DNA from 3 places in the Acidovorax sp. FG42 genome. Region 1 is predicted to be linked to each of the others. Evidence: predicted binding sites of a transcription regulator. Region 1 holds the regulator's gene; each other region holds the start of a gene.
The links. Region 1 encodes FNR, which switches genes on or off when oxygen is low (the NO sensors DNR and NnrR bind a similar motif). Its sites were predicted from a motif close to TTGATNNNNATCAA; they were not measured.

Region 1 (10,585 bases):
ATCATGTTCCGGGGCTTGATCCAGGTCAATGTAGTTGTCATGCCCCACAGATAGGCTTGAACCATGTCCATGTTTCAACCCGGTGCGCCGGCTTCCTCTGCGGTGCATCCTTCTGACAGCGTGGCAGATCCGTTGCCGCCGCAGCGGGTAGAGCTGCTGGATGACCCCCAGGAATGGCTGGCGTTTGGCCGACCCTGCACCCCTGCAGGCAGCCCCCTGCCAGGGGGCGCCACCGACCCTGCAGTGGCCGACGCCGCCGCCACCGCGTGGGACTCCCATGTGGTGCTGGAGGGCATGCACTGCGCGGCCTGTGCCCTCACGATCGAAGACGCCCTGCGGGCCGTGCCGGGCGTGTTGCAGGCCGATGTGAGCGCCGCCACGCGCCGGGCCCGCGTGGTGTGGCAGCCTGGCCAAGTGAAGCCGTCGCAGTGGATGGAAGCCGTGCGCCACGCGGGTTACCGCGCCATGCCCGCCATGGATGCGTTTGCGCGCGACCAGCGCCTGCGCGAGAGCCGCCGCGCGCTGTGGCGCTGGCTGGTGGCGGGCTTTTGCATGATGCAGGTGATGATGTACGCGTGGCCCGCCTACGTGGCGCAGCCGGGCGACCTGTCAGGCGAGATGGAGCAGCTGTTGCGCTGGGCCTCCTGGGTCATCACGCTGCCCATGGTGGTGTTTTCTTGTGGCCCCTTTTTTACCAGCGCGCTGCGTGACATTCGCCTGCGCCGCGTCAGCATGGACCTGCCCGTGGCGTTGGGCATGGCCATCACGTTCGTGGTCAGCACGGCCGGCACTTTTGACCCTGCAGGCATCTTTGGCAAGGAGGTGTACTACGACTCCTTGACCATGTTTGTTTTCTTTCTGCTCACCGGCCGATGGTTGGAGCTGCGCCTGCGCGACCGCACGGCGGGTGCGCTGGAGGCCGTGATGAACCGCCTGCCCGACAGCGTGGAGCGGCGCGCGGCGGATGGCAGCTTCGCCCGCGTGGCCACGCGGCGCATTGTGGTGGGGGACACCGTCCGCGTGCTGCCCGGCGAGGCGTTTCCGGCCGATGGCCGCATCACGGCAGGCAACACCCATGCTGACGAGGCTTTGCTGACGGGCGAATCCACACCCGTTGCGCGCCCCGTGGGCAGCAGCGTGACGGCGGGCAGCTACAACCTGCAGGCGCCGGTCGAGGTGCTGGTGGAAGGCACGGGCGGGCAGACCCGCTTTGCGCAAATCGTGGCGCTGATGGAAAGCGCTTCACTGCAAAAGCCCCGGCTGGCGCAGCTGGCAGACCGCATTGCGCGGCCTTTTCTGGTTGCCGTTTTGCTGGCGGCGGCGCTGGCCGCTGCCTACTGGTGGCCGTCGGACCCAGGGCATGCGCTGATGGTGGCGGTGGCGGTGCTCATCGTGACCTGCCCATGCGCGCTGTCGCTGGCCACCCCGGTGGCCATGCTCACCGCCGCGGGCACGCTGGCGCGCCATGGCGTGTTGGTGCGCAACCTTCAGGGGCTGGAGGCGCTGGCGCAGGTGGACACCATGGTGTTTGACAAGACCGGTACGCTGACCCGCGACGGCATGGCGCTGCAAGCGGTGCACCCTGCGGCCGGTTGCAGTGCACAAGAGGCGCTGGACCTGGCGGCAGCGCTCGCGCGCCAATCGATGCACCCGGCTTCGCGGGCGCTGGCTGCGGCGGCTTCTGCACAGCCGCTGCCGTCGGGGCGTTGGCAGGTGACAGGCCTGCAAGAGGATGCAGGGCAGGGGCTGACCGCGACGGTAGAGGACGCCACCGGGGCGGTGGCTGCTCGCACGATCCGCCTGGGCTCTGCCCGCCACGCGGGCGTTGCCAACGATGCGGGCGGTGCTGCGCTGCAAGTCGTGCTCTCTGAACAAGCGTCTGATGGAGCCCTGATTGAGCTGGCCCGCTTCGACCTGGTGGAGGACCTGCGGGCCGAGGCGTCGGCCGTGGTGCGGGCCTTGCAGCAGGACGGCGTGGCTGTGCAATTGCTGTCGGGTGACCGCCGGGGCGCGGTGCAACGGGTGGCCACGCAGGCGGGCATTGCCCATGCCCAGGGCGAGTGCACTCCGCAAGGCAAGCTGGAAGCGCTTCAGGCGTTGCAGTTGCAGGGCCATCACGTAGCCATGGTGGGCGACGGCCTTAATGATGGCCCGGTGCTTGCGGGTGCCCATGTCTCTTTTGCCTTCGGCCGTGCCGTCCCGCTGGCGCAGTCCCGGGCGGACTTTGTGGTGTTGGGTGACAGCCTGACGCTGGTGCCGCAAACCGTGCTGCTGGCGCGCCGCACCCTGCGCGTGGTACGGCAGAACCTGTGGTGGGCCGCCGCCTACAACGCGCTGTGTGTGCCGCTGGCGGTGGTCGGCTGGATGCCGGCCTGGCTGGCGGGACTGGGCATGGCGCTGAGTTCGCTGCTGGTGGTGCTCAATGCCGCGCGCCTGGCGCGCGACCTGCCTTCCTTGCCAGGCTCGCACAGCGCGCCGTTGCCAACAGCTGCTTTGCCTGCGCGCCCCGACATCACGGCCAGCGGCACGTCGCAGCCGCCCCTTGATCTTTCGAAGACCCCACTGGAGCCCGTCTGATGGACATCCTTTATTTGTTGATTCCTCTGTCCGTAATGCTGGTGCTCTTGATTCTGGGAGGCCTGTGGTGGGCGGTGTACCACGGGCAGTTCGAGAGCGTCGAACAAGAGGGGGAGCGCATTCTCCGAGACGGTTGACTTGTGTCAATGCCCGATAGCCGCGACTGCAACAAACTCTTACTGCAATACAAAGAGGTGCCCGATGGATTTTCCAAAAACAAATGCTGCGCACTACAACGATACGGTAGTGCGGCAGTTCTCTATCCTGGCCGTGGTGGTGGGGGTGGTCGGCATGCTGGTGGGCGTCATCATCGCCGCCCAGTTGGCCTGGCCAGAACTCAACTTTGGCATTCCGTGGCTGAGTTATGGCCGCTTGCGACCTTTGCACACCAATGCGGTGATCTTTGGTTTTGGCGGTAGCGCGCTGTTTGCTACCAGCTACTACGTGGTGCAGCGCACCTGCCAGGTCCGGCTTTTTGCGGGTCCTCTGGCCGCATTCACCTTCTGGGGTTGGGTGCTGGTCATTGCGGCTGCGGTGGTCAGCCTGCCCATGGGCTACACCCAGGGCAAGGAATACGCTGAACTCGAATGGCCCATCGACATCCTGATCACGCTGGTTTGGGTGTCCTATGCCATCGTGTTCTTCGGCACCATTGGAACCCGCAAGGTCAAGCACATTTATGTGGCCAACTGGTTCTTTGGTGCGTTCATCCTGGCCGTGGCACTGCTGCACCTGGTGAACAGCGCAGCCATCCCAGCGGGCATGATGAAGAGCTACTCGGCCTACGCCGGTGTGCAGGACGCCATGGTGCAATGGTGGTACGGCCACAATGCCGTGGGCTTCTTCCTGACCGCTGGTTTCCTGGGCATGATGTACTACTTCATCCCCAAGCAGGCAGGTCGTCCTGTGTACTCGTATCGCCTGTCGATCGTGCACTTCTGGGCGCTGATCTTCACCTACATGTGGGCCGGCCCACACCACCTGCACTACACCGCGCTGCCTGACTGGACGCAATCGGTGGGCATGGTGTTCTCGCTCATCCTGCTGGCTCCCAGCTGGGGCGGCATGATCAACGGCATCATGACCCTGTCGGGTGCATGGCACAAGCTGCGTGACGACCCTATCCTGCGCTTCCTGATCGTGTCGCTGTCGTTCTACGGCATGTCCACGTTCGAGGGCCCGATGATGTCCATCAAGACCGTCAATGCCCTGAGCCACTACACCGACTGGACCATCGGCCACGTGCACTCCGGCGCCCTGGGCTGGGTGGGCCTGATTTCGATGGGTTCGCTGTACTACCTGGTGCCCCGTCTGTTCGGCAAGGACAAGATGCACTCCGTCAAGGCGATCGAGCTGCACTTCTGGATGGCCACCATCGGCATCGTGCTGTACATCGCTGCCATGTGGATTGCCGGCGTGATGCAAGGCCTGATGTGGCGCGCGGTCAACCCCGACGGCACGCTCACCTACACCTTCGTGGAAAGCGTGAAGGCGACCTATCCCTTCTATGTGATCCGCGTGGCCGGTGGTCTGCTGTACCTGGGCGGCATGCTGGTCATGGCCTGGAACGTGTGGCTGACTGCCATCTCGGGCCGTTCGGTCAAGGTGGCCATTCCTGCAGTGAACACGGCCCACGCCTGAGTCTGAAGGAGATCATTCATGTCCAATAACAACACATCTGCTTCGACCGGTTTCACCCATGAAAAGGTGGAGACCAACAACTTTCTGATGATCGTGCTGATCCTGATCGTGATCGCCATTGGCGGTCTGGTCGAGATCGTGCCCCTGTTCTTCCAGAAGTCCACGACCGAGGCGGTCAAGGGTGTCGAGCCTTACAACGCTTTGCAGCTGGCAGGCCGCGACATCTACATCCGCGAGGGTTGCTACAACTGCCACTCGCAGATGATCCGCCCCTTCCGCGCAGAGACGCTGCGCTATGGCCACTACTCGGTGGCGGGCGAGTTTGTGTATGACCACCCCTTCCAGTGGGGTAGCAAGCGCACGGGTCCCGACCTGCACCGCGTGGGTGGCAAGTACAGCGACGAATGGCATCGCATCCACCTGAACAACCCCCGCGATGTGGTGCCCGAGTCCAACATGCCCGCATACCCCTGGCTTGAAAAGAACCAGGTGGACCCCGCAGTGATGGCGCCCCGCATGAAGGCCCTGCGCACCGTGGGCGTGCCTTACACCGACGAGCAGATCACGGCTGCGGCGGGCGAGGTCAAGGGCAAGACGGAGCAGGATGCGCTCATCGCCTACCTGCAAGTCATGGGCCGTGCGCTCAAGTAAGCAAAGGAGATATCCCATGGACATCACCACCATGCGCATCGTCGCCACCCTGGCATCGATGGCCTGCTTCATTGGCATCTGGGTCTGGGCCTACCGAGGCCGCAACAAGGCCCGGTTCGACGAGGCAGCCCAGCTGCCTTTCGAGACAGATTGACCTTCACCAGAACGAGAACACCCCATGAGTGACTTCACCAGCAATTTCTGGTCGGTCTTTGTGACCACGCTGACCCTGGTCGGCATCATCGCCTGCGGCATCCTGCTTTGGATGGCGGGCCGCAAGAAGGTGGTGGCCACCTCCGACAACACCACCGGCCACGTTTGGGATGAGGACCTGGTCGAGATGAACAACCCCCTGCCGCGCTGGTGGGTGTGGCTGTTTGTCATCACCATCGTCTTTGGTCTGGGCTACCTGGCCGCCTATCCAGGCCTGGGCAGCTTCACCGGCAAGCTCAACTGGACGCAGAAGGGCGAGTACGAAGCCGAAATGGCCAAGGCCAAGACGGAGCTGGAGCCGCTATACGCACGCTTTGCCTCCATGAAGCCTGAAGACGTAGCCGCCGACCCCCAGGCCCACGCGATAGGCGAGCGTTTGTTCATGAACAACTGCGCACAGTGCCACGGCTCGGATGCGCGAGGCAGCAAGGGCTTTCCAAACCTGACGGACAACGACTGGCTGCACGGCGGCACGCCCGAGAAGATCCGCGAGACGCTGGAGAAGGGCCGCATCGGCAACATGCCTCCCATGGCAGCCGCAGTGGGCTCCCCGGAAGACGTGCGTAACCTGTCGCACTACGTGCTGAGCCTGTCGGGCAGCCCCCATGACTCGCTGCGCGCATCGCTGGGCAAGGCCAAGTTTGCTGCCTGCGCAGCCTGCCACGGCATGGACGGCAAGGGCAACCAGGCGCTGGGCGCGCCTAACCTGACCGATGACATCTGGCTGCATGGCTGGGGCGAGGCCGCCATCACCGCCATGATCAACAACGGCAAGGTCAACCAGATGCCTGCACAGGCCGAAAAGTTGACCGAGGCGCAGATCGGCGTACTCTCTGCCTATGTGTGGGGCCTGTCGAACAAGCAGGTGGCTGCACGCTGACCTGGCTGCCGGGCGGTGCGTGAGACGCACTGCCCGGGTTTCCGTTTGAAGGCACCCCTTTTACGCCTTAATTCCGTTCACAAAGCGACACCATGAGCACACCCAGCGAGCCGGCTCGCAAGGTCATCCCGATTACGCCAGTCGCGGCAGATGCGTCGTCTGCGGGCGAGATCATCTCGCTGTACGAAGCGCAAAAGAAGATCTACCCGCGTTCCATCAGCGGCCTGTTTGCGCGCTGGCGCTGGGGCATGGTGTTTCTTACGCAGCTGGTGTTTTACGGGTTGCCGTGGTTTGAGTGGGGCCAGCGCCAGATGGTGCTGTTTGACCTGGGGGCTCGCAGGTTCTACATCTTTGGTCTGGTGCTGTATCCGCAGGATTTCATCTACCTCACCGGCCTTCTGATCATTTCGGCGTTGTCACTGTTCCTGTTCACCGCAGTGGCCGGGCGTCTGTGGTGTGGCTTTGCGTGCCCGCAGACGGTGTACACCGAAATGTTCATGTGGATCGAGCACAAGATCGAAGGCGATCGCAGTGCCCGGCTCCGCCTGGACAACGGCCCCTGGACGTTCGAGAAGATCCGCAAGAAGTTTTTCAAGCAAGTGGTGTGGATCGCGGTGGCCCTGTGGACCGGGTTCACTTTTGTGGGGTACTTCGTCCCCATTCGCGAGCTGGGCAGCGAGCTGCTGGCGTTCCAGGGCAGCTGGCAGATTTTCTGGGTGCTGTTCTACGGTTTTGCCACCTATGGCAATGCGGGCTTCATGCGCGAGCAGGTCTGCAAGTACATGTGCCCTTATGCGCGTTTTCAAAGCGCGATGTTTGACAAGGACACTTTGATCGTTACCTACGACCCTGAACGTGGCGAGCAGCGTGGCCCACGCAAGAAGAACATCGACTACAAAGCCCAGGGCTTGGGTGACTGCATCGATTGCTCGCTGTGTGTGCAGGTCTGTCCCGTGGGCATCGACATCCGCAAGGGTTTGCAGTACGAATGCATCGGCTGCGGCTTGTGCGTGGACGCCTGCAATACCGTGATGGACAAGATGCAGTACCCGCGTGGGCTCATCCGCTATTCGACCCAGAACGGCGTTGCCAAGCACTGGACGCAGTCGCAGATGTTGCGCCGCGTGCTGCGCCCCCGCGTGCTGATCTACAGCGCCGTGCTGGTAAGCCTTTGCGTGGCCATGTTGGCCAGCCTGGTGGTGCGCACACCGCTGAAGGTGGATGTGGTGCGGGACCGCGCTGCGCTCTCGCGCATCGTGGCGGGTGGCAAGCTGGAGAACATTTACCGGCTGCAGATCATGAATGCCACCGAGGGCGAGCAGCGTTATCGCATCAGTGCGCGGGGCCTGGAGGGTCTCGAAGTGGCTTCCGAGGCTGAAGTGGACATTGGCGCGGCAGAGTCTCGCTGGGTGGCCGTGCGTTTGCAGATTCCCTATGGTTCCGCTACGCCCGGGTCGCATGCCGTTCAGTTTGATGTGCAGGCCGTAGGAGCAGCGGCCCATGTCACGGAGAAATCCGTGTTCCTTGTACCGCGCTGAGCGGTATTCCGGTGGGGCCCTTCGGGGCCGCACTTTGACCGATATTGTTGAGGAGTAAAGCACCATGTCTTCAAACCCTGCCATTGCAACCCAGGCGGTAACCGTACCCTGGTGGAAGTTTGGCCATGTGTGGCTGGTGATTGCCGGGCCTCTGATCGTGATCGTGGCGGGCTTTGTGACGCTGTGGCTAGCGATTTCGCGGCCCGACCCCGTGGTGGCGGAGGACTACTACCGCCAAGGCATCGAAATCAACAAGACACTGGTGGCGCCGGAAAAGAGTCTGGCGCCGGCCCTCAAGGCCCGCAACCATGCGGCCACCCCTGTGCAAGACCAACCACGCTGAAACCCCAGGGTCGCACACCCTGGCGACCCCGGCAGCACCAGGAGACAGAACCTATATGTGGACGCAACGCCTGATGTGGATTGCATGGCCCGCCTTTTTGATGGCGGGTGTGCTGGAGATGCTGGTTTTTGCCATGGTGGACCCCCAGGACCTGCACTGGTTCGGGCAGCCTCTGGCGCTGTCGAGGCAGGGGGTGTACACCCTCGCATTTTTTGTGTTCTGGGCCATCACCATGGCCACCAGCGCATTGACCACGCTACTGTCCATGTCCCCGTTTGAGGTCAACCGCTGTCCCGTGCCCGACGGGGAGCGCCCTGACGATTGCCGCAAGACATCGTCGTCTTGCTCCTGAGCCTTTTTCGCCGGTTCATGCGGGCATGCGCTGCATGCCGTTTTAGAAGGGACCGTAGGGCTTTTGTACCGCCCAGACCCTCAGCCGACGAGGGGCCGTACTCAGTGGCAGGTCTGCTGGCTGTTCACAATGCGTCGCAGGGCATCGGTGTCAAGGATGCGCACATGGCGCTGTTTGACTTCCACGATGCCTTCTTCCACAAATTTGGAGAAGGTGCGGCTCACTGTTTCAAGTTTGAGGCCCAGGTAGCTGCCGATCTCTTCGCGCGTCATGCGCAACACCAGTTCTGATTGCGAGAAGCCCCGTGCATGCAGGCGCTGCACCAGGTTGAGCAAGAAGGCCGCCAGGCGCTCCTCGGCACGCATGCTGCCCAGCAGCAGCATCACACCATGTTCGCGCACGATCTCGCGGCTCATGATCTTGTGCACGTGGTGCTGCAGGGCCGTGACTTCGCGGGACAGTTCTTCGATGCGGTCGAAAGGCATGACGCAGACCTCGGCATCTTCCAGGGCCACCGCGTCACAGGTGTGGTGGTCATTCACGATGCCGTCCAGCCCGATGATCTCCCCCGCCATCTGAAAGCCCGTGACCTGGTCGCGACCGTCTTCGGTGGCCACACAGGTCTTGAAAAAACCGGTGCGGATGGCGTACAAGGACGTGAAGGACTCGCCATTGCGAAACAGCGTGCCGCCGCGCTTGACCTTGCGGCGGACAGCAACGACCTCGTCAATGCGCTGCAGTTGCTCTTCGTTCAAGCCCACGGGCATGCACAGCTCGCGGAGGTTGCAGTTGGAGCAGGCGACTTTGATGGTGAGCGGGTTCATAGACACATGGGCTTGGGTTAGCGGTCAAGCATATCGCGCTTGCCGTACACGAACCTGAATACAGAGCGCGGGCAAGCGGCTGACCTTCATCAAATTGTCGCCGTATCGCTTGCGGGTTCACTTGATGCAGGTCAAGGACATGTCCCAGAGCCTACGGCACAGTCAAGGTGTACGCAAGGAAATTTCCCCATGACTGCTGTTTCGCCAGACCTTCTGCGCCGCTTTGACGTGCCAGGGCCCCGCTATACATCCTATCCAACGGCCGACCGTTTCGTGGAGGCGTTTGGTCAGGAAGACTATGTGCTGGCGCTGCAACAGCGCCGCTCGGGCACGCTGGCCAAGGCCATGCCGCTGTCCCTGTACGTGCACATCCCGTTTTGCGAATCCCTGTGCTACTACTGCGCCTGCAACAAGATCATCACCAAGCACCATGACCGCGCCGAGGTCTACTTGCGCTACTTGAGCCGCGAGATCGACCTGCACACGGCGCACTGTGGCGTAGGACAGGTGGTGAGTCAACTGCACCTGGGGGGAGGCACACCCACCTTCCTCTCCGATGCGGGCCTGCGGGAGCTGATGGCCATGCTCAAGCGCAGCTTCACGCTGGCGCCTGGGGGGGAATACTCGATCGAGGTGGACCCTCGCACCGTCAATGCAGAGCGTCTTGCACTGTTGGCTGAACTGGGTTTTAACCGGCTGAGTTTTGGCGTGCAGGACTTTGATGCCGAAGTGCAGAAGGCTGTGCACCGCATCCAGCCTGCCGAACAGGTGTTTGCGCTGGTTGAGTCTGCGCGTTCGTTGGGCTTTGACTCGGTGAACGTGGATCTGATCTACGGCCTGCCGCGCCAGACGCCCGAGTCTTTTGACCGCACGCTGGCCCAGGTGGCGCAACTGCGGCCTGACCGCATCGCCCTGTATGCCTATGCGCACCTGCCAGAGCGTTTCAAGCCACAGCGTCGCATCATCTCTGCGGAGTTGCCCACGGGCGGGAGCAAGCTCTCCATGTTGTCGCGCTCGCTCGATGCCTTCATGGATGCTGGCTACGTGTACGTGGGCATGGACCACTTTGCGCTGCCCACCGACGCCCTGGCCGTGGCCAAGCGCCAGGGGCGCCTGCACCGCAATTTCCAGGGCTACAGCACGCAGCCGGACTGCGATTTGATCGGCCTGGGCGTATCGGCCATTGGCCGTGTGGGGGCAACCTACAGCCAGAACTCCAAGACGCTGGATGAGTACTACGACTTTCTGGACCAGGGGCGGTTGCCCGTGGTGCGGGGGCTGGCGCTCACGCGCGACGACCTGGTGCGCCGTGCGGCCATCATGGCCCTGATGTGCCAGGGGGAACTGCTGTTCGAGCCGATGGAGCAGGCATGGCTGATCGACTTCCGCCAGTATTTCGCGGCGGAGTTGGCCCAATTGGAGGGCATGCAGGAGCAAGGGCTGGTGCGCGTTGGGCCAGAGGGCATTGAAGTGACTGCGACCGGTTGGTTCTTCGTGCGGGGCATCGCCATGGTTTTTGACCGCTATCTGCAGGCAGACCGCAACCGCGCCCGGTTTTCGCGCATC
Region 2 (10,585 bases), on a different contig from region 1:
GACTTCGAGCGCGAGTTCTGGTCGGGCACCAGCCTGAACGACCTGTACGCCGCGGCCGCCCAAAACGCCAAGCAGGCCGGCCCCATGGAACGCATCTTCGCCAGCGGCATGCGCGAATACCAAAAGCTGCGTGAACGCCGCATCACCGACCCCGGTACCTTGCTGGACGGCGCTCGGCGCGCCATGCGCGCGAGCTTCCAGCGCGAGATGGATGTGGTCGAGTCCAGCCTGTCCTTCCTGGCCTCGGTCGGCTCCGTGTCGCCGTATGTGGGCCTGTTCGGCACCGTGTGGGGCATCATGCACGCCTTCACCGGCTTTGCCGGCATGGAGCAAGTGACGCTTGCCACCGTGGCCCCCGGCATTGCCGAGGCGCTGGTCGCTACCGCCATCGGCCTGTTCTCGGCCATCCCGGCCGTGATCGCCTACAACCGCTTTGCGCGCGACATCGACCGCGTGGCCACTCACCAGGAGACCTTCATCGAAGAGTTCTCCAACATCCTGCAGCGCAACCTGGGCGCACAGCCCGCGTCCACAGGCCACACGGCCTCGGGCCACTGATCCGGGAGGCGCCCCATGCCCGCCATGGCATCCCGCGGCCGAGGCCGCCGCACCATCAACGAGATCAACATGGTCCCGTTCATTGACGTCATGCTGGTGCTGCTCATCATCTTCATGGTGACGGCGCCCATGCTCACCCCCGGCGTGGTCGATGTGCCCAGCGTGGGCAAGGGCAAGAACATGCCCAAGGTGGTGGCCCAGGTCATCGTCAACAAGGACGGCACCCTGCAGTTCAAGACCCCCGAGGCCACGCGCAGCCTGAACCAGCGGGAGATTGGCGACGCCGCCAGCCGCTGGCAAAAGGGCCAGGGGCCCGAGAGCGCTGTGGTCATCAGCGCCGACAAAGGCGTGCAGTACGAAACCGTGGTGAAGGCGATGGACGCCCTGCAAAAGGCCGGCGTGCAGCGCGTCGGCCTGTCGGTCAAGCAAGGCGGTTGAACCGAACCCGCCCGGCACCGCTCAGACGCCCATGCACGCCCACACCGACCGCGATCAGTTTGCCCCGCCCCGCCCGCCGGCGCGCATGCGCGCCATCACGCTGGCGGTGCTGGTGCACGCAGTGCTGATCGGCGCGCTGACCTGGGGCGTGAGCTGGAAGAACACGGCCGACCAGCCCGCCGTAGAGGCTGAGTTGTGGGCCGCCGTGCCCACGCAAGCGGCGCCACGCGCCGTGGAGCCCCCACCACCTCCTCCCCCCCCTCCCGTGCAGCAGGCCACCCCGCCCGCCCCCCCGCCACCGCCGGTGCGGGCCACAGAGCCGCCGGACACGCGTGAGGCAGACATTGCCATCGAGCGCGAGAAGAAGCGCCTGGAACAGGAAAAGAAGGCCCGCGAGCAGCAGGAGCTGCGCGAGAAGCGGGAGCGGGAGCGCGAGCGCAAGGAAGAAGAGCGCCGCGAACGCCTGGAGCAGGAGAAGAAAGAGCGCCAACAGAAGGAGCGCGAAAAAGAGAAGGAACAGCGCGAAAAGCAGCTGGCCGAGCAGAAGAAGGCCGAGCAGGAAAAGCAGAAGAAGCTGGCCGAGGACAAGCGCAAGGCTGACGAGGCCGCCAAGCGCAAGGCGGAGGCCGAGGCCAAGCAACTAGCCGAACAGCGCGAGGCCAACCTGCGCCGCATCCAGGGCATGGCAGGCGCCACGGGTGGCGAGACCGCGACCGGCAAAGACAAGGACACAAGAGGCCCCTCGGGCGGCTACGGCGGCAAGGTGGCGGCCAAGGTCAAGCCCAACATCGTGTACCCCGACGCGATCTCGGGCAACCCGCGTGCCGAGGTCGAGGTGCGCCTGTCGCCCGACGGCACCATTGTGGGCAAGCGGCTGGTGCAGTCCAGCGGCAACAAGGCCTGGGACGACGCGGTGCTGCGGGCCCTGGACAAGACCGAAACTTTGCCGCGCGATGTGGATGGGCGCGTGCCTCCGTCCCTGACCATTGGCTTCCGGCCCCAGGATTGAGCGGAACTCCGGGCCTTGAATGGGCTTGTCCCACTACAGCGGCCCCCCGGCCCTGCCGACGCACTGCCAAGGCCCACGCGCGACGCGCTCACCAACTGCGACTGGAACACCGTAGCAGTTGGCACCGGCACGCTGGACTGAGCCGTGACCCGTGAGGCCCAATAGCAAAGCGCCCGGCAGAACCGGGCGCTTTTTTTGGCCTTTTACGCCTGTAGCGCTAGTGGAATATGCGCTTCAAGCTATACATTCAATAGCAAACCACCGTTGTGCATCAGCGGTCGCGTCGCTCCATGCGGCGGTTCAGGTTCAGCGCGCCCAGCGTGCAGGCAACGCCCGACAGCAGGTACACCGTCACCGCCAGCAAACCGAACTGCGACGACAGATACAGAGCCACCAGCGGAGCAAACGCTGCGCCGATAATCCAGGCCAGGTCGGCCGACAGGGCCGCACCGGTGTAGCGGTACTGGGGCGAGAAATTGGCCGTCACGGTGCCCGAGGCCTGGCCGTACGACAGGCCCAGCAGCACAAAGCCCAGCAGCAGGAACATGGTGCTGCCCACTTCGCCAGTGTTGAGCAACACCGGCGCCATGAAGCTGAACACGCCGATCAACACGGCCATGCCGCCCAACAGCTTGCGGCGGCCCAGGTGGTCTGACAGCCAGCCGGACACCATGATGGCGCCCGCCGCAAGGAAAGCGCCGACGATCTGCACGCCCAGGATCTGGGTTACGGGCTGCTCGGAGTACAGGGTGATCCACGACAGCGGGAACACGGTGACCAGATGGAACAGCGCAAAGCTGGCCAGCGCCGCAAAAGCGCCCAGCAGCACGTTGCTGCCTTCGTCGCGCATGACGCGGCTCACCGGCACCGGCTGCAGCTCACGCTCCTTGAGCAGTTCAGAGTACGACTGCCCCACCACCAGGCGCAGACGCGCAAACAGGGCCACCACGTTCACCGCAAAGGCCACAAAAAACGGATAGCGCCAGCCCCAGGCCAAAAACTCCTGCACCGTGAGGCTGCTGTACAGATAGGCAAACAGGCCGGCAGCCAGCACAAAGCCCAGCGGTGCGCCCAACTGGCCGATCATGGCGTACCAGCCCCGGCGCTCCTTGGGGGCCGACATGGCCAGCAGCGACGGCAGGCCGTCCCACGACCCGCCCAGTGCCAGCCCTTGGCCCACACGCAGGATCAGCAAGGCCACGATGGCGGCAGTGCCCGCATCCTTGTAGCCCGGCAAAAACGCCATGCCCACGGTGCAGACGCCCAGCATGAACAGCGCAATGGTCAGCTTGGTGCCCCGCCCCCAGCGCCGCTGGATGGCCATGGAGATGGCGGTACCCACCGGGCGCACCACGAACGCAACGGCCAGCAGCGCAAAGGCCATCAGCGTACCGTCCAGGCGGGACATAAAGGGAAACAAGAAGGATGGGAAGACAAGAACGCAGGCGATCCCGAAAACGAAGAAGTCGAAATACTCGGACGATCGTCCGATGATCACGCCCACAGCGATTTCGCTGGGGGTGACGTCCTCATGCGTATCAGCCCGCGAGAGAGAGGCGGCGCTTTCGTGAAAACCGGCCGCAGGGTAAGTGGCAGTGGCGGGGCTGCTCATGAACATGGCTCCTTGACGTTGTGTAGCTAACTCAGACCGTTCCGTTCTACACGCAACTTCTGTGGGCCACAAGTGCGGTTTCACTATGCCGGCTGCAGGAAATGTCCTTCAAAGCCCTCAAATGCACCACTTTGGTGCAAAAACAGCCTGCGCGTTTGACCTTGGACAAAATGTCCAATCGACAAAAAAGCTAGCGCTAGTACATTCGCACACATCCCGTTATCCGCGTTTACCCTGAAACGCATTGATCGCGCTCTTCACATGCTCAAACTTCCCCAACTTCGTGGGCCCACCTGGCTGCTCGCCCTGACAGCGCTGGGCAGCCTGGCAGGCTGCAGCAAGGCTGTCGTGCTCAACCCGGCCGGTGACGTCGCTGCCCAGCAGGGCCAGATGGTCATCACAGCCACGCTGCTGATGCTGATCATCATCGTGCCCGTGATCGCGCTCACCCTGCTGTTTGCCTGGAAATACCGCCAGGGCAACACCGAGGCAGAGTACGACCCGGAATGGCACCACTCCACCACGCTGGAGCTGGTGATCTGGACGGTGCCGCTGCTGATCATCATTGCGCTGGGCGCCATCACCTGGATCGGCACCCACAAGCTGGACCCCTACCGGCCTCTGGACCGCATCGACGCGCAGCGCGCCGTGCCCGCCGATGTGAAGCCGCTCGAAGTGCAGGTGGTGGCCATGGACTGGAAATGGCTGTTCTTCTACCCCGAGCAAGGCATCGCCACCGTCAATGAAGTGGCCGCCCCGGTGGACCGCCCCATCCTGTTCAAGCTGACGGCCACGTCCACCATGAACGCGTTTTACGTGCCCGACCTGGCCGGCATGATCTACGCCATGCCTGGCATGCAGACCGAACTGAACGCGGTGATCAACAAGCCTGGCGTGTTCAAGGGCATGTCGTCGCACTACAGCGGCGCGGGCTTTTCGGGCATGACGTTCAAGTTCCACGGCCTGAGCAACGAAGACTTCGCCCAGTGGGTGCAAAAAGCCAAGACCGAAGGCAAGCCGCTCGACAAGGGCACCTACCTGAACCTGGTCAAGCCCAGCGAACGCGACCCGGTGCAGCGCTTCGCCTCGGTCGAAGAAGGCCTTTACGACAAAGTGCTCAACCGCTGCGTCGAAGACGGAAAGATGTGCATGCACCACATGATGGCGATTGATGCCCAGGGCGGCGACGCCTATGTGCGCGCCATGGGGCTGAACCTGCCCCAGGACGTCTGCACCGTGCAAAACGCCGCCCAGGTGGTGGCCGCACTTGAATCCCGCAACGCACCGGCCTCCGCATCCGGCGCCAGCATCCGTCAATGAGCTTCCCTATGACCTCCGAAACCCTTTCTCCATCCCACTGGGCGCTGGGCCGCCTGAGCTGGGACGCCGTGCCCATGGCGCACGAGCCCATTGTGTTGTGGACCTTCATTGCCGTGGTCCTGGGCGGCCTCGTCGTCATGGCGGGTATCACCAAGTTCCGCCTGTGGGGCCCGCTGTGGCGCGACTGGATCTGCAGCATTGACCACAAGCGCATCGGCATCATGTACATGATCCTGGGCCTGGTGATGCTGCTGCGCGGCTTTGCCGACGCGGTGATGATGCGCCTGCAGCAGGCCATGGCCTTTGGCGACAACATGGGCTACCTGCCGCCGCACCACTACGACCAGATCTTCACCGCCCACGGCGTGATCATGATCTTCTTCGTGGCGATGCCGCTGGTCACCGGGCTGATGAACTACCTCGTGCCGCTGCAGATCGGCGCGCGCGACGTGTCCTTCCCGTTCCTGAACAACTTCAGCTTCTGGATGACCACGGCCGGCGCCGTGCTGGTGATGGTGTCGCTGTTCCTGGGCGAGTTCTCCACCTCTGGCTGGCTGGCGCTGTCCAACCTGGGGGCACAGAGCCCCAGCACCGGTCTGGACTACTACATCTGGGCGCTGCAGATTGCCGGGGTGGGTACCACGCTCTCGGGCATCAACCTGATCGTGACCATCATCAAGATGCGCGCGCCGGGCATGAGCCTGATGAAGATGCCCGTGTTCACCTGGACGGCCCTGTGCACCAACGCACTGATCGTGGCGTCCTTCCCCGTGCTGACGGCTGCGCTGGTGCTGATGTCGCTGGACCGCTACGTGGGCACCAACTTCTTCACCAACGAGCTGGGCGGCAACCCCATGCTCTACGTGAACCTGATCTGGATCTGGGGCCACCCTGAGGTCTACATCCTGGTGCTGCCGGCCTTCGGCGTGTTCTCCGAAGTGGTCGCCACGTTCAGCAAGAAGCGCCTGTTCGGCTACACCTCCATGGTGTACGCCACCGTGTGTATCACCATCCTGTCGTACCTGGTGTGGCTGCACCACTTCTTCACCATGGGCTCGGGCGCGAGCGTGAACACCTTCTTCGGTATCACGACGATGATCATCTCGATCCCCACGGGCGCGAAGATCTTCAACTGGCTGTTCACCATGTACAAGGGCCGCATCCGCTTCGAGCTGCCCATGATGTGGACCGTGGCCTTTATGGTGACGTTTGCCATCGGCGGTATGACGGGCGTGCTGCTGGCCGTGCCCCCGGCCGACTTCGTGCTGCACAACAGTCTGTTCCTGATCGCCCACTTCCACAACGTGATCATCGGCGGCGTGGTGTTTGCCATGTTTGCCGGCATCAACTACTGGTTCCCCAAGGCGTTTGGCTACAAGCTGGACCGCACCTGGGGCGTGCGCTCCTTCTGGCTGTGGCTGGTGGGCTTCTGGGTGGCGTTCACGCCGCTGTATGTGCTGGGCCTGATGGGTGTCACCCGCCGTGCCAACCACTTCGAAGACCAGTCGCTGCAGATCTGGTTCGTGATCGCTGCCATCGGCGCGGCCATGATTGCCGCCGGCATTGGGTGCTTCCTGATCCAGCTGGTGGTCAGCTTCCTCAAGCGCGAACAGCTGCGCGACTGGACGGGCGACCCCTGGGACGGCCGCACGCTGGAATGGGCCACCTCGTCGCCCCCGCCCAACTACAACTTCGCCTTCACCCCTGTGGTGCACGAGATCGATGCCTGGTGGGACATGAAGAAGCACGGGTACAAGCGTCCTCTGGCGGGCTTCCAGCCCATCCACATGCCGGCCAACACCGGCGCTGGCGTGGTGATCTCGGGGCTGTCGCTGGTGTTCGGCTTTGCGCTGATCTGGCACATGTGGCTGCTGGCGGCCGTCTCGTTTGCGGCTGTCGTTCTGGCCGCCATCATCCACACGTTCAACTACAAGCGTGACTTCTACATCCCGGCATCCGAAGTGATCTCCACTGAAGAAGCCCGCACACTCCAACTGGCCCGCCATGTCTGATATCCGCATCCACGCTGGCGCCGCAGCAGGCGCCCTGGCCCCGCGCGAGTACCACCTCGCGCACGAGCCCCATCCTGAAAACGGCACGGCCCTGGGTTTCTGGCTGTACTTGATGAGCGACTGCCTCATCTTTGCAGCGCTGTTCGCTACCTACGGCGTGCTGGGCCGCAGCTATGCCGCAGGCCCCACCGGCGCGCAGCTGTTCGACCTGACCCTGGTGGCCATCAACACCGCGTTTCTGCTGCTGTCGTCCATCACCTTCGGGTTTGCCATGCTGCGCAAGCAGCTGGGCGATGTGAAGGGCACACTGCTGTGGCTGGCCATCACGGGCGTGTTTGGCCTGTGCTTCCTGGGCCTGGAACTGTATGAGTTCTCGCACCTGCTGCACGAGGGCGCAGGCCCACAGCGCAGCGCCTTCCTGTCGGCGTTCTTCACGCTGGTGGGCACCCACGGCCTGCACGTCACCTTCGGCCTGATCTGGCTGGTGGTGCTGATGGTCCAGATCGGCAAGCACGGCCTGATCCCCGAGAACAATCGCCGCCTGATGTGCCTGTCCATGTTCTGGCACTTCCTGGACGTGGTCTGGATCGGCGTTTTCACCTTTGTGTACCTGATGGGGGTGCTGTAAATGAGCGCACAACACGCAACACACGCCAACGGTGCGCACGATGCGCATGGGCATGACGATCACCACCACGACGCAGGCCCCCACAGCACCTTTTCGGGCTACATGACGGGGTTTGTGCTGTCCGTCATCCTCACGGCCATTCCCTTCTGGCTGGTGATGGCCAAGGTGATTGCGGACCGCAACACCGCCGTGCTGGTGCTGGGCGGCTTTGCCGTGATCCAGATCCTGGTGCACATGGTGTTCTTCCTGCACATGAACGGCAAGATCGAAGGCGGCTGGACGCTGCTGTCCACCATTTTCACGGTGGTGTTCGTGGCCATCGCCATTGCGGGCACCTTGTGGGTGATGTTCCATATGAATGCCAACATGATGCCGGAGCATCCCACGCCCACACCGCCTACACACGAGGCGCCCGGACACTCCACGCCCTGATGGACACAGCCCCCACCACCATGGCACTGCCGCGCCGGGGCTTGCGCCGCGCAGTCCTGCTGGTGCTGGGCATGGCCTTGTTCCTGGGCTTTGTGTCGCTGGGCACCTGGCAGGTCCAACGCCGCACCTGGAAGCTGGACCTCATCGAAAGGGTGGACCAACGGGTACACGCCGCACCGGTCGCCCTGCCCCCCGTGGCGCAATGGCCGGGCATCAGTGCCGCACGGCACGAGTACCTGCCAGTGGTCTTTCAGGGCCACTGGCTGCCCGGCAAGACGGTGCTGACCCAGGCCGTCACCGAGCTGGGCGCGGGGTTCTGGGTGATGACGGCCCTGCAACAAGACGACGGCACCCAGGTGCTGGTGAACCGTGGCTTTGTGCCCCAGGAGCAACGCGCCCAATGGCTGGAGGCCCCGCCCCCCGCCGATGGCCCGGCCACCGTCCAGGGGCTGTTGCGCATGACCGAGCCCGGTGGCGGCTTTCTACGCACCAACGATCCGGCACAGCAGCGCTGGTACTCGCGTGATGTGGCCGCCATCAGCGGCGCGCTGGGTCTGACCCGGGCGGCTCCGTTTTTTGTGGATGCCGGGCTACCCGGTACCACAGCGGCTTCTTCAGCCGCCTCTGGCTGGCCCCGTGCTGGCCTGACCGTCATCCGGTTTCACAACAGCCACCTGGTGTACGCCCTGACCTGGTATGGTCTTGCGCTCATGGTTGTCGTTGCCGGCTGGTATGTGGCACGCTATGAGCGCCGCATGGGCGCACGGGCTGCCAGCCGCCTCCCGACCCACGATGAACACCCACCCACCACGCCCTGACCCTGCGCTGGCCACTGCGCCGCGCAACGCACGTTCCGCTGATGCTGCCGCCGGCATCAAGAACCTGCAGCAACTGATTGAGCTCCGTTGGATTGCAGTGGTGGGCCAGGTGTTCACCATCGAGATGGCGCACTACAGCCTGGGCTTAAAGCTGCCGCTGCAGGAGATGCTGCTCGTCGTCGGCTGCCTGGCAGTCTTCAACGTGGTGAGCCTGCTGCGCCTGCGCACGGGCCGCGCGGTGCGCAATGTGGAGCTGTTTCTGGCGCTGCTGATTGACGTGGCAGTGCTCACGGTGCAGCTGTACCTGAGTGGCGGCACCAGCAACCCGTTTGTTTTTCTGTACCTGCTGCAGATCACGCTGGGCGCCGTGCTGCTGCGCGGTGCCTACATCTGGTCCATCGTGATCATCACCGTCCTGTGCTTTGCGGCGCTGGCAGACTACCACCTGCCGCTGGCCCTCCCGCAGGACCTGCACCAGGGCCTGTCAAGCCTGTATGTGCTCGGGCTGCTGGTGTGCTTTGTGCTCAACGCCACGCTGGTGATGGTGTTCATCACCCGCATCCACCGCAACCTGCGCGAGCGCGATGCCCGCCTAGCGGCCGCACGCCGGCGCCGCGTGGAAGAAGAGCACATCGTGCGCATGGGCCTGCTGGCGTCGGGGGCCGCACACGAGCTGGGCACACCCCTGTCCACCCTGGCGGTGATCCTGGGCGACTGGCAGCACGACAAGCGGCTGACCAGCAATGCCGCACTCAAGGAAGACATTGCCGAGATGCAGTCGCAGGTGCAGCGCTGCAAGAGCATCGTGAGCGGCATCCTGCTGTCGGCGGGTGAAACGCGCGGCGAGGCGTCGGTGCAGACCACCGTGCGCAAGTTTGTGGATGCGCTGGCAGAGGAATGGCGCAGCACCCGCACGATCCCCCAGTTTGACTACGACAACGACTTCGGCACCGACACGCCCATGGTGTCGGACACCACCCTCAAGCAAATGGTTTTCAATGTGCTGGACAATGCACGCGACGCCTCGCCAGGCTGGGTGAGATTGGCGGTTACGCGCAATGCAGATGCCTTGTGCATGACCGTGACCGATGCCGGCCCTGGCTTTGCGCCCGACATGCTGTCCAAGCTGGGCACGCCGTACCAGTCCTCCAAGAACCGCCCTGGCGGAGGGTTGGGGCTGTATCTGGTGCTTAATGTCGCCCGCACCCTGGGTGGCAGCGTGGAGGCGCGCAACCGGCCCGAAGGTGGCGCACAGGTGACCATCGAATTGCCCCTGGCCTCGATTGCGCTGCCCCAGAAGGTATGAATGAACGAAAGAACCCACCGTGGACACTGAAGAAGCGCAACGACAGCTGCTGATCGTCGAAGACGACGAAGCCTTTGCGCGCACGCTGGCCCGTTCGTTTGAACGGCGCGGCTACAGCGTGCTGCAGGCAGCCAGCCTGGCCGACGTGGAGGTGTTGCTGGAGCAGTACCAGCCCGGCTATGCGGTGGTGGACCTGAAGCTCAAGGGTGAGGCCTCCGGTCTCGCCTGTGTGCAGACGTTGCACGCTGCGGACGAAGAGATGCTGATCGTGGTGCTCACGGGTTTTGCGAGCATTGCCACCGCTGTGGAAGCCGTGAAGCTGGGCGCCTGCCACTATCTCGCCAAGCCCTCCAACACCGACGACATCGAAGCGGCATTTGGCCTCAGGGAAGGCAATGCCGAGGTGGAGCTGACCAACCGCTCCAGTTCCATCAAGACGCTCGAATGGGAAC
Region 3 (10,585 bases), on a different contig from region 1:
ACCGAGTTGCCCGCGTACGCTGCGGAGAATGGACCGTAGAGCACGTCCACGCGCTCGACTTCTTCGGGCGTGACCAGCATCCAGCGCGGCGCGTTGGTGGGGCCGTTGCCCAGGTAGTTGCTCAGCAAGATGCCATCGGCAAACACCATGGACCGCGCCGGGTTGCCCGTGCCCGATGCGCGGGTGGACAGCACGGCGTGGTTGTAGTCGCCGATGTAGCGCTTGCGCACCAGCAGGCTGGGCAGGTACTTGAGGGCGTCTTCGCTGTCGGTGGCGTTGATCGAATGCTCAATCTGCTCGCGCGTCACGCCCTCGATGGTGGTGGGGATCTGCGTGGGCAGCGAGGTGGGCTGGCCACCGCTGATGGTGACCACGCCCAGCTCCTTGACCGGGGCATGGCTGGTAGTGCTGGTGCCATTGCTGTCAGCGGTCTGGGCGAATGCGGAGGAAGCCCTGGCATACGTGATGCCCAGGACGATGGGAAAGGCACTGGCCACGGCCAGCGCCATGCGGCTTTTGCGCATGGAAACTCCTGAAAATCAAGCCAAATAGGCCGAAAGCGCAGGTGAATCATGCGCAAGCAGCTATCAAATTAATAGCGATTTCAGGAGAGCAATGGGGGCCCGCGCGGCGGCAGCGGCGCGGCGGTGCGCGCTGCAATGTGCGCGGCAGGGATGGGGCGCAGGGCATGCGCCAGGGGGTGAACCACAGGCAGCGGAGCCTGGGATGCGGGAGGGGGAGCGCCCACATGCGCACACAACGGGCAGTCCAGCGTGTGGCTGGACAGTTCCTTGGCGCCGTCGTCGGTCTTGACCAGCACCTTGATGGCGCCCGAGCCCGAGCAAATCAGCTCCATGGCCTGCGGATGCACCAGCGGCGACGCCACCGCCACGCCGATCGACAACACAAACCACGCCAGCACCAGGCGGGCGAGCCAGCGAAGGCTGCGAAGGGTTTGCAGGGACGGCAAGGACATGGAGGCGCCATTGTAGGTGCGCAGCTCACGCCGACCGGCGCGCGGGTCATCTGCGTGACCGCTTGGCGCCACCCACCGACCTAGGATGTGCACCTGCCCACACCACGAACAAGGAGACACCCCATGCTCACACTCTGCGGCTTTTCGGCCAGCAACTACTACAACAAGGTCAAGCTGGCCCTGCTCGAAAAGGGCCTGCCGTTCACCGAAGAACTGGCCTGGGTGGGCGAGACCGACCGCAGCGCCAGCCCGCTGGGCAAGGTGCCCTACCTGCGCACGCCGCAGGGACCGCTGTGTGAGTCCGCCGTGATGGCCGACTACATCGAAGCCGCCCACCCCGAGCACCCGCTGATCCCGGCCGACCCCTACCAGGCCGCCAAGGTGCGCGAGCTGATCACCTTTCTGGAACTGCACCTGGAGCTGGTCGCACGCAACCTGTATCCGCAGGCGTTCTTTGGCGGCACTGTGAGCGACACCGCCAAGGAAAAGGTGGGCACACAGCTGCAGAAGAACATTGCCGCCTTCGGCCAGCTGGCCAAGTTCAGCCCCTACGTGGGCGGCGACACCTTCACCATGGCCGACTGCGCGGCCATCGTGCACTTGCCGCTGGTCAGCTCCGCCACCAAGATCATCTACGGCAAGGACTACCTGGCCGATCTTCCCGTGCGCGACTACCTGGCCCGCATGGCCGAGCGCCCCCATGTGCAGCGCGTGAACGCGGACCGCAAGACCAACACCGCCGAAATGCTGGCGCGCCCGCCCAAGCGCTGAGCCCGCCCCGCAGCGGTGTCACCCGGGCAGTGACACCGCGCGCCATCCCTTGACCTTGGTCAACCCACCGCGCCGCACACAGGCGCACCATGCAGGTATCCGATCACCCCGAGGAGACCCCGCATGGACAAGACCCAAGCCGCCCCATTTCGCCAGCAGTTGCTGACCCAGCAGTCCGAGTTGCTGGCCCAGCTGGCCGCACAGCGCGGCGGCGTCATCGGGCGCGCCGAAGTGGCCGCTGAACACTTTGGGCAACCGGAAGACCCACGCGCCCAGGTGGCCACCGAGCGCGAACTGGAATTTGCCCTGGGCGAACGCGAAACTGCGCACCTGGCGGCTGTCGAAGCCGCCCTCGCCCGCGTCGAAGCGGGCACCTATGGCGAGTGCACAGACTGCGGCGCCCACATCACCGCCGCCCGCCTGCATGCCCAACCCGAGGCAGCGCGCTGCGTGCATTGCCAAGAAAAGGCGGAGCAACACCCGCGTGCTGCGTGAGCAGGTTCGCCCGCTCCGCCCCTCTTCCTTCCCGTTTTGTCATCACTTCAAGAAAGCCGATTCATGAGCACTTTTCACGCCGTTGTCTGGATGGACCAATCCGAAGCCCATGTGGTGATGTTCGACCGCGAACACGCCGAAGCCCAGCGCATCAAGTCCCGCAGCCACCACAAGCACCAGGGCAAGGCCGAGGACCTCGCACCGTTTTTTGCCGAAGTGGCCCAGGCCCTGACCCACACCCGCGAGGTGCTGCTGGCCGGCCCGGGCCTGGTGCGCAACCAGTTCCGCGACTGGGCCGCCAAACACCATGCGGCCGTGGCCGGTGTGGTGGTGGACTCGGTGGCCGCCGACCATCCGACAGACGCCCAACTGGTGGCCATGGCGCGCCAGTACTTCAAGAAGTTTGACAACATGGCCGCCGATCCGTCGGTCGCCTGACCGACGGATCGGCCCCCCACGGCGTGGCCCCTGGCTGCTATCCTCTGCGGGATGCGCAGCCTCTTTCACCTCGCCTTTCACGTCACCGACCTGGACGCGGCCCGCCGCTTTTACGGCGGCGTGCTGGGCTGCCAGGAAGGCCGAAGCACCGACACCTGGGTGGACTTCGATTTTTTTGGCCACCAGATCTCGTTGCACCTGGGCACACCGTTTGCCAGCGCCCGCACCGGGCATGTGGGGGACCACCTGGTCCCCATGCCGCACTTCGGCGCCATTTTGGAACTGCCCGACTGGCATGCACTGGCCGCGCGGTTGAAGGCCGCCGGCACCGCCTTCGTGCTGGAGCCGCAAGTGCGCTTTGAAGGCCAGCCCGGCGAGCAGTGGACGATGTTCTTCCACGACCCCAGCGGCAATCCGATCGAGATCAAGGGCTTTCGCTCGCTGGACGCGGTGTACGCCACATGAGCTACACCTTCGCCTCAGCCACCATCCTGCTCCTGCTGATCACCGATCCGCTGGGCAACATCCCCATCTTTGCCAACGCCCTGCGGGGCGTGGCGCCCGAGCGCCGGGCGCGGGTGATCCTGCGGGAGGTGCTGATTGCGTTTGCACTGCTGCTGGTGTTCCTGTTCTTCGGGGCGGAGTTCCTGCGGGTCATGAATTTGAGCGACCTGTCGTTGCAGATTGCCGGTGCCGTGGTGTTGTTTCTGATCGCACTGCGCATGATCTTTCCGTCGGCAGATGGTCCGCAGACGGAGCTGCCGGGCGAGCCGCTGATCGTGCCGCTCGCCATCCCTGCGCTGGCAGGCCCTTCGGCACTGGCCACCGTCATGCTGCTGGTGGCCCAGGCGCCGGAACGCCGCTGGGAATGGGTGGGCGCGCTGTGCGTCACCATGGCCGTGTGTGCCGTGGTGCTCTTGCTGGCCGAACGCATCCAGCGCCTGGTGGGCGAACGCGTGGTGATGGCGTTTGAACGCCTGATGGGCCTGATCCTGGTCGCGATCTCGGTAGAGATGCTGATCCGAGGGATCAAGCAGCTGGCGCACCAGTTGTAGCGTAGCCGTCGGCAGTCGGCAGTCGGCAGTCGGACATCCTGGCCGTGCTCCGACCCCGGTGGGCTTGGCGCCGCGCCTGCGACGCCTCGCACCACCGCGTGGCTCCTCCGCCTCAGCGGCGCTGCAGGATCGGCATGCTCCCCAAGGCAAACACCGAGTTGGGCACATTGACCCGCGCCATCAGCGGACGGGGCTTGGGCGCCAGGGGCAGCTTGGTCCGGGCAGCGGGGGCCTTTTCCTCCACCACCGTGCCCTGCTTCAGGGCCTGGTCCACCAGGTCCTGCAGCGTCACCGACTGCAGGTATTCCATCACGCGGGAGTTGAAGCTGGTCCACAGCTCGCCCGTCATGGATTTGACCTGCGCAGCCTGGCCGGCGCCCAGGTTCTGCAGCTCGTCGTTCTTGAGGTTTTCTACGGCCAGGATGATTTCGGCCACCGATACCTGTTCGGCCTGCCGCGCCAGCGTGTAACCGCCGCCCGGGCCGCGGGTGCTGTCCACGAGACCGGCACGGCGCAGCGCGCTGAACAGCTGCTCCAGGTACGAAAGGGAAATGCCCTGCCGCGCGCTGATGGTGGACAAGGGCACGGGCCGCAGCTTCTGGCGCAGGGCCAGGTCGGTCATGGCGGATACCGCCAGCTGTCCTCGGGTCGTGATACGCATCGTTGCTACTCCTTGTGAACACAGGCAGCTCCAGGCCGCAGCGCAGATCGCCACGGAAGCTGCCAAACGTCAATGTAGAGAGTTTCATACTTCGCGTATATTCGTTTTATCGTGTTTTTCTATTCGGTTTTTTCGAAGTTTTGAGACCACCATGAATTTCAAGCACTTGCGTTACTTCTGGACGGTGGCCAAGGCAGGCGGGGTGATGCGGGCGGGTGAGCAGCTGAACACCACGCCGCAAACACTGTCCGGCCAGATCAAGCAGCTGGAAGAATGGCTGGGCCACGACCTTTTCCGCAAGCGGGGGCGCGGCCTGGAGCTGACCAGCGAGGGCCGCGTTGCGCTGGGCTATGCCGAGCAGATCTTTGCGCTGGGGGACGAGCTGGAAAAATCCATCCGGCTGGCGCGCGGGCAGGAGAAGCCGCTGGAGTTCCGGGTGGGCGTGGCCGACTCAATTGCCAAATCAGTGGCCTATCACCTGCTGGAGCCTGCGCTGGGCATGCCGCAGCGTGTGCACATGACCTGCCACGAAGGCAAGTTTCCCGAACTGATTGCGCAGTTGAGCCTGCACCGGCTGGACCTGGTGCTGGCCGACGAGCCGGTGTCCAACAAGATTGGCGTCAAGGCCTTCAACCACCCACTGGGCACCAGCGGCATGAGTTTTCTGTGCGCCCCCACCTTGCGGGCGCAGCTGGAGGGGCCCTTCCCACAGTGCCTGCACGGCGCGCCCATGCTCATTCAGGGCCCCATGTCGTCCGTGCGCCAGCAGCTCGACCATTGGCTGAACAAGCACCAACTGCAGCCCCGCCTGGTCGGTGAGTTCGACGACAGTGCGTTAATGAATGCATTTGGACGTGAGGGCCGGGGCATCTTCACCTCCCCCTCCGTACTGGACGAGGAGACCACGGCCCAGTTTGGCGTGGAAGTCATCGGGCGCTCCTCCGAACTGGTGGAGGAGTTCTTTGCCATCTCCGTCGAAAGGCGCATCACCCACCCTTGTGTGGTGGCCATCACCAAAGCCGCGAAGGCGGATCTTTTTGCCCATTGAGCCCGTCGGAAACGTCGCGGTAGTCGGGCACCTCCACGGCAGTCTGAACAGGAGACCGCGAAGGCAATCCACCCTTGGCAGCGCCTAGCGCGTCAACCATCGGGCGCACAAACAAAAACGCCCACTGGGTAGTGGGCGTTTTGCTTTAGCAAGGATTGCTCTATTTTGGTTGCGCGAGAAGGATTTGAACCTCCGACCTTTGGGTTATGAGCCCAACGAGCTACCAGACTGCTCCATCGCGCGGTAAGAAATAAATTATACCCTATTATTCAGCTGCTGCCGAATTATTTTCGGTTTCTGCAGCACGGTCGACCAGTTCGACCAGGGCCATAGGCGCATTGTCGCCCACGCGGAAGCCCATCTTCAGGATGCGAGTGTAGCCACCAGGACGCACCTTGAAACGGGGGCCGAGGTCGTTGAACAGCTTGGTCACGCTGTCGCGGTCGCGCAGACGGTTGAAAGCCAGGCGGCGGTTGGCCACGGAGTCTTCCTTGGCCAGAGTGATCATGGGCTCGATCACGCGGCGCAGTTCCTTGGCCTTGGGAACGGTGGTCTTGATGACTTCGTGCTCGATGAGCGAGTTCATCATGTTCTGCAGCATCGCGAGGCGGTGCGAGCTGGTGCGGTTGAGTTTGCGAAGGCCGTGTCCGTGGCGCATGGTGCTTTCTTTCTACTGTCTATGTAATTAAATCGGGCAGCCGGATCAGGTACTGTCCGAGGCACTGTTCCCCGTGGGGAACGAAAAGTCCCCTTTGCGGGGGACATCAAACCGGGCGCCCAAACTTTGGGCAGCCTTCGATTATAGCTTTGGCTTAACGCTTGTCCAGACCTGCTGGAGGCCAGTTCTCAAGCTTCATGCCCAAGGTGAGGCCACGCGATGCCAGCACTTCCTTGATTTCGTTGAGCGACTTGCGGCCCAGGTTAGGCGTCTTGAGCAGCTCGTTCTCGGTGCGCTGGATCAGGTCACCGATGTAGTAAATGTTCTCCGCCTTCAGGCAGTTGGCAGAACGCACGGTCAGTTCCAGCTCGTCCACGGGACGCAGCAGGATCGGATCAAACGTCGCATTGCCACGTGGGCCTGCGGGTGCATCGAACGCAGCGAGTTCGCCGCCTTCGAGCTGCGCAAATACCGCCAGCTGTTCCACCAGGATTTTGGCCGATGCGCGCACAGCGTCTTCGGCAGTGATCGCACCGTTGGTTTCGATCTCGACCACCAGCTTGTCCAGGTCGGTACGCTGCTCCACACGGGCGCTTTCCACGGTGTAGCTCACGCGCTTCACAGGGGAGAACGAAGCGTCCAGCACAATGCGGCCAATCGACTTGGTCGATTCGTCGGCATAGCGGCGCAGGTTACCGGGCACGTAGCCGCGACCCTTCTCTACCTTGATCTGCATGTCCAGCTTCCCGCCGGCAGACAGGTTGGCGATCACGTGATCAGGGTTGACGATTTCCACGTCGTGAGGGGTCTGGATATCACGGGCAGTGACCACACCTTCGCCATCTTTGCGCAAGCTCAGTGTCACTTCGTCACGGTTGTGGAGCTTGAACACCACGCCCTTGAGGTTCAACAGGATGTTGACCACGTCCTCTTGAACGCCGTCGATGGACGAATACTCGTGCAGAACACCTGCAATCGTGACTTCCGTCGCTGCGTAACCCACCATGGACGAGAGCAGGACGCGCCGGATGGCATTGCCCAGCGTGTGGCCGTACCCACGCTCGAACGGCTCCAGTGCGACCTTGGCACGGTTGTGGCCAAGCTGCTCGACATTGATCGCCTTGGGTTTCAGCAAATTGGTTTGCATTCAGACTTCCTCTCAATACCCCCAGCTCGTTACACCGGTAAGGCTGGTGAAGCACCTAAACCGCGATGCCTCGCGGTTCAGGGACGGTTTGCTTGAAATACTTCCGTACTCTACGGATTAACGCGAGTACAACTCAACGATCAGCGATTCGTTGATGTCGGCGCCGAACTCGTCGCGGTCAGGCACCTTCTTGAACACGCCTTCAGCCTTGTCGGCGTTCACTTCCACCCAGGCAGGCATGCCCACTTGGGCTGCCAGTTGCAGAGCCTCGACCACGCGGGCTTGCTTCTTGGACTTTTCGCGGACAGCCACCACGTCGCCCACCTTGACAAGGTACGAAGCGATGTTCACCGACTTGCCGTTCACCGTGATCGCCTTGTGGGACACCAGCTGGCGCGCTTCAGCGCGGGTGGAGCCGAAACCCATGCGGTACACGACGTTGTCCAGACGCGATTCCAGCAGGAACAGCAGGTTGGCGCCGGTGTTGCCCTTCTTGCCGTCGGCAGCTTCGAAGTAACGGCGGAACTGCTTTTCCAGCACGCCGTACATGCGCTTGACCTTCTGCTTTTCACGCAGTTGCAGACCGTAGTCAGAGGTGCGGGCGCCCGAAGTGCGGCCGTGTTGGCCGGGCTTGGAGTCGAACTTGGACTTGTCCGCGATAGAGCGACGTGCGCTCTTCAAGAACAGGTCGGTGCCTTCACGGCGGGAGAGTTTGGCCTTGGGGCCGAGGTAACGTGCCACTTGAGCTTCCTTTGTGTCATCTGCCGCAAACCATTGCGGGAGCCGCCTGAGGCGCTTGCGCGTTCACAGGCGGCGGTGGGCTTAGAGAGAAATTAGATACGACGGCGCTTTTGAGGGCGGCAGCCGTTGTGAGGCACCGGGGTCACATCGGAGATCGACGTGATGCGGATGCCCAGTGCGCCCAGTGCGCGCACCGACGACTCACGGCCAGGACCTGGGCCCTTGATTTCCACGTCAAGATTCTTGATACCTTGATCGATGGCAGCGCGGCCAGCCACTTCGGAGGCCACCTGGGCTGCGAAGGGGGTGGACTTGCGCGAGCCCTTGAAACCTTGGCCACCGGAGGAAGCCCACGACAGAGCGTTGCCCTGGCGATCAGTGATCGTGATGATGGTGTTGTTGAACGAGGCGTGCACGTGGGCAATGCCGTCCGAAACGTTCTTCCGGACCTTCTTGCGGACGCGCTGAGCTGCGTTATTGGCAGGAGACTTAGCCATGATGATCTTTCAATCTTTATTTCTTCAGTGCAGCAGCACCCTTGCGCGGACCCTTGCGAGTGCGTGCATTGGTACGAGTGCGCTGACCACGCATTGGCAGACCGCGGCGATGGCGGAAGCCACGATAGCAGCCGATGTCCATCAAACGCTTGATGTTCATCGTGGTTTCGCGGCGCAGGTCACCTTCAATGGTGAACTGCTCGATTTGCTCGCGAATTTTTTCCAGATCGCCGTCCGTCAGATCTTTGATCTTCTTGGAGTAAGCGATACCAGTTGCTTCGCAGATCTTGCGAGCGCGGGTGCGACCAATGCCAAAAATGGCGGTCAAACCGATTTCCGCGTGCTTGTGCGGCGGAATGTTAATGCCAGCGATACGTGCCATATGCGTCCTCTAATACTTTCCAATCAACCTTGGCGCTGCTTGTGACGCAGATCCGTGCAGATCACACGCACCACACCCTTGCGGCGGATGATCTTGCAGTTGCGGCAGATTTTTTTGACCGAAGCCGAAACTCTCATTGCATTCTCCTAAAACTTTTCCATCCGTCCCGGCTGCTTCGCACGGAACACAATTTGTGCCCGCGAAAAATCGTGGGGCGCCAATTCAACCGATATCCAATTCTTTGCAGACAGCGCTGTGCGCTGCCTTGATGCTATCAACCGCCTGCACCGCCCTTGAAGTTCGCCTTCTTGAGCAGCGATTCGTACTGTTGCGACATCATGTAGTTCTGGACCTGGGCCATGAAGTCCATGGTCACCACCACAATGATCAGCAGCGAGGTTCCACCAAAGTAAAACGGAACGTTGTACTTCAGGATCAGGAACTCGGGCAGCAGACACACAAAAGTGATATATACCGCGCCCGCCAACGTCAGGCGAACCAGGATCTTGTCGATGTAGCGTGCAGTTTGCTCACCTGGACGAATGCCCGGAATGAACGCGCCGCTCTTTTTCAGGTTATCTGCTGTCTCGCGGCTGTTGAACACCAAAGCCGTGTAGAAGAAGCAGAAGAAGACGATCGCCGCAGCGTAGAACATCACATAGATCGGCTGACCTGGCGTCAGTGCACCCGAGATGTCCTTGAGCCAACGCATCGATTCGCCAGCGCTGAACCAGTTCACCACGGTCGCAGGCAGCAGGATGATCGACGATGCAAAGATCGGAGGAATCACACCCGCCATGTTCAGCTTCAAGGGCAAGTGCGACGACTGGCCGCCATACACCTTGTTACCGACTTGTCGTCGTGCGTAATTCACCAGGATCTTGCGCTGTCCACGCTCCACAAACACCACGAAGTAAGTCACGAGACCCACCACGATGACGATGAAGATCGCTGCGAGGATGCTCATTGCACCGGTGCGCACCAATTCCAGAAGACCACCGATCGAGCTGGGCAGACCGGCAGCGATGCCGCCGAAGATCAGGATCGAGATCCCGTTGCCCAGACCACGCTCCGTGATCTGCTCACCCAGCCACATCAGGAACATCGTTCCTGCTGTGAGGCTGACCACTGCCGTCAGGCGGAAGCCAAAACCGGGGCTCAGTACCAGACCTGCAGAGCTTTCAAGGGCTACTGCAATACCCAGCGATTGGAACAGGGCCAAGCCCAGGGTCCCATAGCGGGTGTACTGCGTGATCTTCCGGCGGCCGGCTTCGCCTTCCTTCTTCAACTGCTCGAAGGCGGGCAGCACGTACGTCATCAGCTGCATGATGATCGATGCCGAGATGTACGGCATGATCCCCAGAGCAAACACCGTGAAACGCGACAGCGCGCCACCCGAGAACATGTTGAACAGGTTCAGGATGCCGCCCTGCTGGCCACTGAACAGCTGCTGAAGTTGGGCTGGATCGATGCCCGGCACGGGGATATGCGCCCCGATGCGGTACACGACCAGCGCCAGCAACAGAAAAACCAGACGCCGACGCAGGTCGCCGAATTTTCCGGTCTTTGCAATTTGAGCCGCGCTAGTAGCCACAGATGCCTTCCTTCAGTGCCACACTCAGGCGACGCTGCCGCCAGCAGCTTCGATGGCTGCCTTGGCACCTGCCGTAGCGCCCACGCCAGACAGCTTGACTGCCTTGGTCAGGGAACCGCTCT

Region 2: a site for FNR is predicted at 3,773-3,786, ahead of cyoA (ubiquinol oxidase subunit II). Genes of this name have one in related genera too.
Region 3: a site for FNR is predicted at 1,797-1,810, ahead of ACODSM_RS06410 (TraR/DksA family transcriptional regulator). Genes of this name have one in related genera too.

Annotation. Positions count from the first base shown of each region.
Region 1 covers NZ_JBMDJM010000014.1:70,908-81,492, forward strand. The annotation lists gene ACODSM_RS15320 (heavy metal translocating P-type ATPase) at 70-2,577, shown strand; gene ccoS (cbb3-type cytochrome oxidase assembly protein CcoS) at 2,577-2,714, shown strand; gene ccoN (cytochrome-c oxidase, cbb3-type subunit I) at 2,779-4,218, shown strand; gene ccoO (cytochrome-c oxidase, cbb3-type subunit II) at 4,237-4,869, shown strand; gene ACODSM_RS15340 (CcoQ/FixQ family Cbb3-type cytochrome c oxidase assembly chaperone) at 4,886-5,023, shown strand; gene ccoP (cytochrome-c oxidase, cbb3-type subunit III) at 5,048-5,962, shown strand; gene ccoG (cytochrome c oxidase accessory protein CcoG) at 6,055-7,500, shown strand; gene ACODSM_RS15355 (FixH family protein) at 7,565-7,843, shown strand; gene ACODSM_RS15360 (hypothetical protein) at 7,899-8,195, shown strand; gene fnr (fumarate/nitrate reduction transcriptional regulator Fnr) at 8,297-9,019, opposite strand; gene hemN (oxygen-independent coproporphyrinogen III oxidase) at 9,209-10,585, shown strand, end outside.
Region 2 covers NZ_JBMDJM010000006.1:143,425-154,009, reverse strand. The annotation lists gene tolQ (protein TolQ) at 1-558, shown strand, start outside; gene ACODSM_RS08840 (ExbD/TolR family protein) at 574-996, shown strand; gene tolA (cell envelope integrity protein TolA) at 1,028-2,005, shown strand; gene ACODSM_RS08830 (MFS transporter) at 2,277-3,617, opposite strand; gene cyoA (ubiquinol oxidase subunit II) at 3,879-4,937, shown strand; gene cyoB (cytochrome o ubiquinol oxidase subunit I) at 4,946-6,949, shown strand; gene cyoC (cytochrome o ubiquinol oxidase subunit III) at 6,942-7,577, shown strand; gene cyoD (cytochrome o ubiquinol oxidase subunit IV) at 7,578-8,009, shown strand; gene ACODSM_RS08805 (SURF1 family protein) at 8,009-8,827, shown strand; gene ACODSM_RS08800 (ATP-binding protein) at 8,802-10,133, shown strand; gene ACODSM_RS08795 (response regulator transcription factor) at 10,153-10,585, shown strand, end outside.
Region 3 covers NZ_JBMDJM010000004.1:106,428-117,012, reverse strand. The annotation lists gene ACODSM_RS06425 (TonB-dependent receptor) at 1-524, opposite strand, end outside; gene ACODSM_RS06420 (DUF2946 family protein) at 605-976, opposite strand; gene ACODSM_RS06415 (glutathione S-transferase) at 1,100-1,747, shown strand; gene ACODSM_RS06410 (TraR/DksA family transcriptional regulator) at 1,871-2,242, shown strand; gene ACODSM_RS06405 (hypothetical protein) at 2,306-2,680, shown strand; gene ACODSM_RS06400 (VOC family protein) at 2,732-3,145, shown strand; gene ACODSM_RS06395 (MarC family protein) at 3,142-3,735, shown strand; gene ACODSM_RS06390 (Rrf2 family transcriptional regulator) at 3,848-4,396, opposite strand; gene nhaR (transcriptional activator NhaR) at 4,548-5,444, shown strand; tRNA gene ACODSM_RS06380 (tRNA-Met) at 5,611-5,687, opposite strand; gene rplQ (50S ribosomal protein L17) at 5,710-6,102, opposite strand; gene ACODSM_RS06370 (DNA-directed RNA polymerase subunit alpha) at 6,257-7,249, opposite strand; gene rpsD (30S ribosomal protein S4) at 7,367-7,990, opposite strand; gene rpsK (30S ribosomal protein S11) at 8,083-8,487, opposite strand; gene rpsM (30S ribosomal protein S13) at 8,504-8,869, opposite strand; gene rpmJ (50S ribosomal protein L36) at 8,893-9,006, opposite strand; gene secY (preprotein translocase subunit SecY) at 9,144-10,463, opposite strand; gene rplO (50S ribosomal protein L15) at 10,488-10,585, opposite strand, start outside.